DNA from 2 places in the Lysinibacillus zambalensis genome. Region 2 is predicted to be linked to the other one. Evidence: riboswitches for the same ligand, from Rfam matches in the RefSeq annotation. Region 2 holds a riboswitch; the other holds the start of a gene.
What was found. A riboswitch is a leader RNA that binds a small molecule or an ion and turns the genes downstream of it on or off. The one in region 2 is predicted to bind thiamine pyrophosphate.
Positions count from the first base shown of each region.

Region 1: another riboswitch for thiamine pyrophosphate. It lies ahead of thiW (energy coupling factor transporter S component ThiW); the one in region 2 lies ahead of thiC (phosphomethylpyrimidine synthase ThiC).

Region 1 is NZ_JBEGDG010000003.1:180,285-184,506, forward strand. It holds gene ABNX05_RS06555 (ABC transporter substrate-binding protein) at 1-121, shown strand, start outside; gene ABNX05_RS06560 (MFS transporter) at 323-1,519, shown strand; TPP riboswitch at 1,586-1,693, shown strand; gene thiW (energy coupling factor transporter S component ThiW) at 1,794-2,291, shown strand; gene ABNX05_RS06570 (VWA domain-containing protein) at 2,502-4,222, opposite strand, start outside.
Region 2 is NZ_JBEGDG010000029.1:15,772-19,993, forward strand. It holds gene ABNX05_RS23440 (catalase) at 1-266, shown strand, start outside; gene thiC (phosphomethylpyrimidine synthase ThiC) at 471-2,249, opposite strand; TPP riboswitch at 2,573-2,687, opposite strand; gene ABNX05_RS23450 (AEC family transporter) at 2,912-3,841, opposite strand; gene ABNX05_RS23455 (S-layer protein) at 4,120-4,222, shown strand, end outside.

The DNA.
Region 1 (4,222 bases), on a different contig from region 2:
TAAGCGATTCTATCCTTCTGAAGAACAACGTAAAACATTAGAAGTTTATAAAAACTTAGGCCCTGATTATTTGGGTAAATACAATGAGCTGTTTTTAGAATTTAAAATGAGTATTCGATAAACTTAAGCTGTTCTCACATTACGTTGAGAATAGCTTTTTTGTTTATCTGGAAGAGAATCCCAAGGGAAGACTGGTGCAGAAACTTGTTTTAATAATTAGAATCCCCATAAATAAGTCTCTTATTTCAGACTTATAGTCAATAGTAAACGTACAAGCCTTGTGGTAGACTGTAATATATTTGAATAAAGAAAGGGGTATTCGATGACCCAGCAGAAGTCTAATAAGGCGGCTTTATATATTTTAATGTTTAATATGTTTATCGCAATGGGGAGTATCGGAATTATTATTCCTGTCATGCCTGAGTATTTACAACTATTTGGTGCTGCAGGACAAGTACTTGGCATGTTGATTGCAACGTTCGCCTTAGCACAATTTGTTTTTTCTCCAATTGCTGGGAATCTTTCCGATCAATACGGTCGTAAAAATCTCATTATTTTCGGTCTTATAGTTACAGGCCTTGCACAAATTGGTTTCGGGCTATCTACAGATGTGTGGATGCTCTTCTTGGCACGCTTTTTAGGTGGCCTTGGATCTGCATTTGTCGCACCTCCTATAATGGCATTTGTGGCTGACGTCACAACGTACGAGGAACGCGGAAAAGGTATGGGGATGATAGGGGCAGCAATGTCCTTTGGTTTTATGATCGGACCAGGTATCGGTGGATTCCTCTCAAAAGTTAGTTTACACTTTCCATTTTATACTGCTGGATTTGCAGCTATCTTAGCAGCTATTTTATCGTTCTTTTTATTACCTGCTACAAAACCGAACACAGCGAAAAAAGCGCAGAAGCAGGATAATCTTGTAAAGCAGATGGCCCGTTCAGTCCAAATGCCTTATTTTGTCATGCTAATTATCATGCTTGTATTCTCTTTCGGAATTGCTAACTTCCAAACAACATTATCATTATTTGTTACAGAAAAGTTTAATTATACACCTACTGATATCGCCATTATATTAGTAATGGGCGGCGCTTTTGGTGTTGTTGTACAGATGTTTGTTATTACACCGCTGTTTAATCGCTTCGGCGAAATGAAAGTAGTGTTAGTCAATTTATTTATTGCAGCCGTTTCGATTTTCTTAATATTATTCGCATCCGGGTTTGCACTTATTTTAATTGTAGCGACAATCTTCTCTACAGCTACGACATTGATTCGCCCAGCTGTCAACACACTGATTTCAAAGCTTGCTGAAAATGAACAAGGCTATGCAGCTGGTCTGAATAATGCGTATATGAGTCTTGGTAATATGATTGGTCCAGCTTTAGCAGGTATGTTATTCGATTGGAATATGAACAGTCCTTATATTTTCGGGTCTATTATTTTAATGGCTTGCTTCTTCCTTGCCCTTATTTGGACAATGAAAAAAGCACCACACCTTATGCACCCTGATTCAAATTAGTCTGAAAAGTTATTGACTATTTTTAGTAGTGTGCTACATTATTAGGAGAAAAACTAACAATTAAATGTTTACCACTAGGGGAGTCTTTAAAAGGCTGAGACGTATATTGTCATATACGGACCCTTTGAACCTGATCTAGTTCACACTAGCGGAGGGAAGTGGCGACACTTGCTTTTTGCTATTTTAAATGCAAGGCCGCTTCCTAATGCTTTTAGGGAGCGGCTTTTTTCTAGTTAATTAGCGATTCACAAAATACTAAATAGGAGTGGAAATTATGTCAATTCGAAAATTAACAATCATGGCCTTATTAGTAGCAATTGCCGTAGCAGGTTCTACCTTCGTTTCAATACCAACAGGCATTGCGCGTGCCTACCCTGTACAGCATGCCATTAATGTAATTGGCGCGATCATTCTTGGACCAGTGCCAACTGTTATGGTCGCCTTTATCACAGCCATTATTCGTATTTTAACAGGCACAGGCTCATTATTAGCTATACCCGGCAGTGTTATTGGTGCTTTATGTGCAGCTCTTGCCTATAAATACAGCGGCAAACAATGGCTCGCAGGTATCGGTGAAATGTTTGGAACAGGTATAATTGCCTCACTCATTGCCGCACCTTACGCACATTTATTAATGGGGACATCTGTAGCTTCTTTATTTTTTATGCCAGCCTTTTTAACTTCAAGTACTATTGGTGCTGTATTAGGCATTGTCATTGCTAGCAATTTACGTAAAACTGTATTTGTAACTAACCTTAATACTCTTTTATAATTCATAAATCCTTTTTGAAGGGATGAGTGATTTATCGGAATATTTTTGAAAATACAGTATATCTGACCGCACTAATAGTTTGCAGGAATTCTATATTCCCTATTTTAACCACCTACTTTGTAAATGTCATCCAACTATTGATGATAGCCTTGGAATGACAAAAAACGATGGCTCATTGCTATAAAGCGTTGAACCATCGTTTTTTAATTGCTAATGTCGATTTTTCATGCCCTTTAATAGCTGGGCAACATTTGTGTCCTCTGCCTGTATTGGTTTTTCCTCTACACGCTGATCTTTTTTCTTCGGTCTTGTTAGGAAACCCCAACCAAAGCGTCTAATGGTAATATCAATGAAGAATAGTAGCATCCCTGCTAATAAAAGCCATGTTGCGATATTTTGGCGTTCCGCTCCTTTTTTAGTAAATTCACGGAATACTTCGCTCGGTTCTTTCAAAACAGAGCCGCCTGTTTGCTTTGTTAATTCTTTGACTAGCTTATCGTTCACTGGACGTAATTCATATTCAGCACTATAAGGTACACTTAAACCAGCCTGGTAAATAGCTTGCTCTTCATCGGCAATGCGGAAAAAGATGAGTCCTGGTTCTGCTTGCACGACTGCTCGAACTTGTGATGCCGAAATTGCCTCAAGCTGTGTTTCAAGTTCCTCACCCGCTTCATTGACAGCAACAATATCTAAAAATGCCGCTTCATTTGTTGGGTCAGTAATGACAAAGGAGCCGTCCGATTCTAGACGTACATCGTAGGCAACATCGTTATAGCTTGGTAGCATTTTAGAAATAAGCGTTTGCCAAAATGCACCCCAATTTTGCCACCTTGCCCAGTCTCCCGTCCATTTTCCTGTCGAATCAGACGTAAAGGCATAAGTTTTGCCAAGGCCATATTGCCATTCTGCAAGTACGGGATCTTCCTTCTCACTTTTTGCAATAATAGTGGCCCCCTGCTTTGCTGTCGTACCTATATAAGCATTCATTTTAGGTACCCCATTTGCAAATAACGTATTCCAGCCAGAGGCATTAAATATAGTTGGGTAGAATGGATTATCTTCAATATAGGTGCGTGAAATCATGGCAGTTTCACGAGATAAAATAGAAGGAATCGTCTGCTCATCAACAACATCGTAAAAACGCCCACTCCCCATCTCACTGAGTGCTTCAAGTAAGTTAGCATCTGCATCTTGACCAATTGCAACTGTTGAAAGAGTCGTGCCATTTTCTTTTCCATGTGCAATTAAGTCTTCATAGTTGCCCGACTGTGACTGTCCATCCGTTAATAAAATAATATGCTTACGCTGTAGTTTTAAATCTGCTAGATTTTCATAAGCTTTAGCAAGTGAACCATATATTTCAGTACCCCCGCCTGGCGTTACAGATAAAATCGTATCTACAGCTTCTTCCTTATTGCCAAGTGGCCCTGTCTCGATAATTTCCCAAGGTCGGTCATCAAAGGCAATAAACCCGAGCGTATCCTCATCTCGTAGCATTTCAACTGAACGAGCAGCAGCCTCCTTAGCAAGCTCTAGCTTTGCTCCAGACATACTTCCAGAACGGTCAAGTACGATTGCCAACCCTAATGATGGTAATTGCTCCTTACCTTTAATCTCCATTTCAACAGGTAGTAAAGTTTCGATTGGTGTTTTAAAATAACCGCCTAAGCCAAAGCTATTTTCGCCACCAACCATTGTAAAACCGACGCCAAAATTTTTCACTGCTTGCTCAATGACATTCATTTTTGCCTCACCGACTAAATGTCCTGGCACATTATCAAAAATGATTGCATTGTATTGTAAATAACTAGAAAGCTCATTTGGTAAACTTTTAGTATCTACAACATCGTAGGAAATGGATTGATTGCCAAGTGCCGCTGCAATTGGTGATGGTGTTTCATAACCATTAACAATTAGTAAATGTGGTT
Region 2 (4,222 bases):
TCCACGACTTCCGTGAAGATGACAACAACTACTTCGAACAGCCAGGTAAATTATTCCGCCTAATGACTGCCGAAGAGCAACAACGCCTATTCGAAAATACTGCTAATGATATGGCATCAGTTGAAGAGTTCATTAAACGTCGTCATATTCTTCACTGCTATTTAGCTGATCCAGCATATGGTGAAGGTGTAGCAAAAGCTATGGGTCTTTCATTAGAAGGTATGGATCTTACAAATCCATACGTGAAACAACCAACTAACGTTTAATTCTCCACATATTCCAACTATTATTGATATCCAAATCCAACTTTTTACTCCATGTGAAGGGCGACCTCACATGGAGTTTTTTTATCTTAATGACAAAATGAGAGCGCATCACCGGAAAGGAAATCAACCTATATACATGCCCCCTCTTGATGATGAACCAAAATAAGGCTCGTGCCTATGAAAAACACGAGCCTAGTCTAATAATTATTGATAAATTTGACTGCCCGCCTTTTTAAATTCCTTCGCCTTTTCCTGCATACCCTTATGGATAGCTTCAGTCGTATTTAGATCTTTTTCTTTTGCATAAGTACGAATATCCTGTGAGATTTTCATACTACAAAACTTAGGTCCGCACATTGAACAGAAGTGCGCAGTTTTTGCTCCTTCTGCTGGCAATGTTTCATCATGATATTCGACTGCACGCTCTGGATCTAACGAAAGGTTGAATTGATCGCGCCAGCGGAATTCAAAGCGTGCCTTAGATAGTGCATCATCACGTTGCTGTGCCCCCGGATGCCCTTTCGCTAAATCAGCAGCGTGTGCAGCAATTTTGTACGTAATAACCCCCACACGAACATCATCACGATTTGGTAAGCCAAGATGCTCTTTAGGCGTTACATAACATAGCATTGCCGTACCATACCAACCAATCATTGCAGCTCCAATGGCTGATGTAATATGATCATAGCCCGGAGCAATATCTGTCGTTAGTGGTCCTAACGTATAGAAAGGAGCTTCCTTACATACCTCTAACTGCTTGTCCATATTTTCTTTAATAAGATGCATCGGCACATGCCCTGGTCCTTCTACCATCACCTGTACATCATGCTCCCAGGCAATTTGCGTTAATTCCCCTAGCGTTTCCAGCTCCGCAAACTGAGCCTCATCATTTGCATCTGCAATAGAACCAGGACGTAAACCATCACCTAAAGAGAAGGCAACATCATAGGTTTTCATAATTTCGCAGATTTCTTCAAAATGAGTATATAAGAAGCTCTCTTGATGGTGATATAAACACCATTGCGCCATAATCGAGCCTCCTCGAGACACTATGCCAGTTACACGATTAGCCGTTAATGGCACATAGCGTAGCAATACCCCTGCATGAATCGTGAAGTAATCTACACCTTGCTCTGCTTGTTCGATTAACGTATCACGATACACCTCCCACGTTAAATCCTCTGCCACACCATTTACTTTTTCTAGCGCTTGATAAATCGGCACCGTTCCTACTGGCACCGCAGCATTACGGATAATCCATTCACGCGTCGTATGAATATGCTTACCCGTCGATAAATCCATAATGTTATCAGCACCCCAGCGTGTAGCCCACGTCATTTTTTCTACCTCTTCTGCAATAGAGGATGACACCGCTGAATTTCCAATATTGGCGTTAATTTTCACGTGGAAGTTGCGTCCAATAATCATTGGCTCTGCCTCAGGGTGATTAATATTAGATGGCAAAATTGCACGCCCCGCCGCTATCTCTGAGCGCACGAACTCGGGATCCATATTTTCACGAATCGCTACAAACTCCATTTCTGGAGTAATAATTCCCTTTCGTGCATAGTGAAGCTGCGTTACATTTTTGCCTTTTTTCGCACGTAAAGGCCTTCTAGATAAATCCGGAAACACATTTTCATTCATTCGTGGATCATCAGCTTTGCGGAATCCGTTATCTTCTGGCTTGATCGTACGACCTTCGTATTCCTCAACGTCACCTCGTTCTTTGATCCATGCACTACGTAAAGCTGGCAATCCTTTCGTAATATCCACCTTATGTGCAGGTTCAGTGTACGGGCCACTCGTATCATAAACACGCACTGGTGCATTTTCCTCTTCACCAAAGCTTCCTGTCGTCGGACTCAAGGCAATCTCACGCATTGGCACTAAAATATCTGGTCGAGAACCTTCTACGTAAACTTTTTTACTTCCTTCAAAACTTGACATAATCGTAATATTCTTTTCGCTAATTGTTGTCATAAACTACTTCGCTCCCTTTTATATTAATATAAGGACCGAATCTAGCTCACCCAACAAAAATCAATTTCGCCTTGGCGTAATTGCGTCCGGATTTTGAATTGTGCCCGCACAATTCATTCCTTTTAAAATCCGTGACATCCGCCGGAGGCTTGTCTTCATTCAGCAGGCGTTTGGGCACCTACTAGTTAGGAAGCTTCACCGCATACATTTCATCACCTGGAAAGATAGGAGTCTTCTGCTGAATGAAGACAAAAAGCCGAATCCAAAAAAATTTTGGATCCGGCTAAGAATGTAAAGGTATAGTTATTGCAAATAACGTAGTGTGCAATAATGGTTAACTTTCCCACGCTGGTATGAGCCAGATCAGGTCCAAAGGGTCAAGAAACCTCTATGCGTTTCCCTCTCAGCCTGACTCATCAGACTCCCCTAGTTAATACTATTAAGTTTGATGCTAGTGTAGCAGATATTGCTAATAGATGGAAGCTTCATTTGATTATTTTTGGCACATTCATCAAGAATCAGCGTCAGATTAGACTTTGGCGCACAACTTCACGTTATCTGATGAGTTCATATGCTTTGAAGATTTATCGGAACAAAATCTCATTTTATCGGAACAATTTTAGTTTTTATCAACTATGGACAATCAAATGAGCACCTAGCCATTAGGTAAACAACAACTCCGCTACATAAATCACAATTGTCACTGTAATACAGCTCACAATCGTTGAAAATAAAACTGTTTGTGCAGCAGTTGCCGATTCTACGTCATATTCTAATGCCAGACTGGAACTATTTCGCGATGTCGGGAACGAACTAGCTATAAAAAGTGATTGTGCCACGACACCGTCAAGACCAAGAGCAAAAATGATAAGCAATGCTACGGCAGGCCCTATGATTAATCGTGTAAAACAACTAATGTATACCATCTTATTAAACATAGATTTTATTTCAAGTTGGGATAGCTGTGCCCCTAAAGTTATTAATGCTACAGCGATAAAGCCATCTGCCACATGGTCTATCGGAATTTTTACGAACTGCGGTATAGGGATATTAAAATAGTTCATAGTAACGCCAATAATAAGTGCATGAATAATAGGCATTTTGAGGAAATCCTTCAAAATTGACATACCTGATTTTGTTGAAGAAATTAAATTGTACAAGCCGTAAGTATACGTCGTCATATTTTGAAATATAACGAGAATAACTTGAATCGCTACCCCAATCGGCTGAGTCACGAAAATCATTTGGGCAACTGGAATACCATAGTTGCCTGAATTAATAAGGACAACGCTATTTTTAAACACCGCAGCCTCTGTTTTTACTAAACCGAGCCCCTTTGCTAGAAAGTGACTAAGGACCATTTGGCTTCCGATAAAGAGTAGAATAAAAAACGCAACTTCCCCAAGTACAGACAATTCTATACTCGTTTCATATAAATTCACAAAAACAGCTGCTGGCATAAAGCAGTATGTAATAAGTTGAGATAGCGCCTTTAAATTAAAACGAAATTTCCTTTGTAAAACTGCGCCAAGTACTAGAAGCACTAAAATCGGAGCGACAATTTGAAAGAAAATCATACCGAGATACACCATAGTGTTGTCCCCCTTTCCTCTCCTATAGTAGTGCTGTTTGTAAACTCGGTCAATGTACTTCAGCGTTCACTCATCCTGTCTTTTTCATCATGTTCAAACAATAGCAAAGGCTCTTGGAAGGATGATTTACCCTCTCAAACTACGAGTTATTAAAATAATTGAAGGAAAAAGGCCTATTATTTCATTAAATTAATATAGTAAAATACCCCATTCGCGCACTAAACTGAAGAAATATATGATATATTATCCATTAAATACAATGATTGGAGCGACAAGAAATGAAGAATAAAGTATTTTCTACTTTTATGGCTACCGCTATTACAGCAACCTTAATTGTGCCTGTATCAACTGCGAATGCCACTTCTAATGATGTATCTTTAA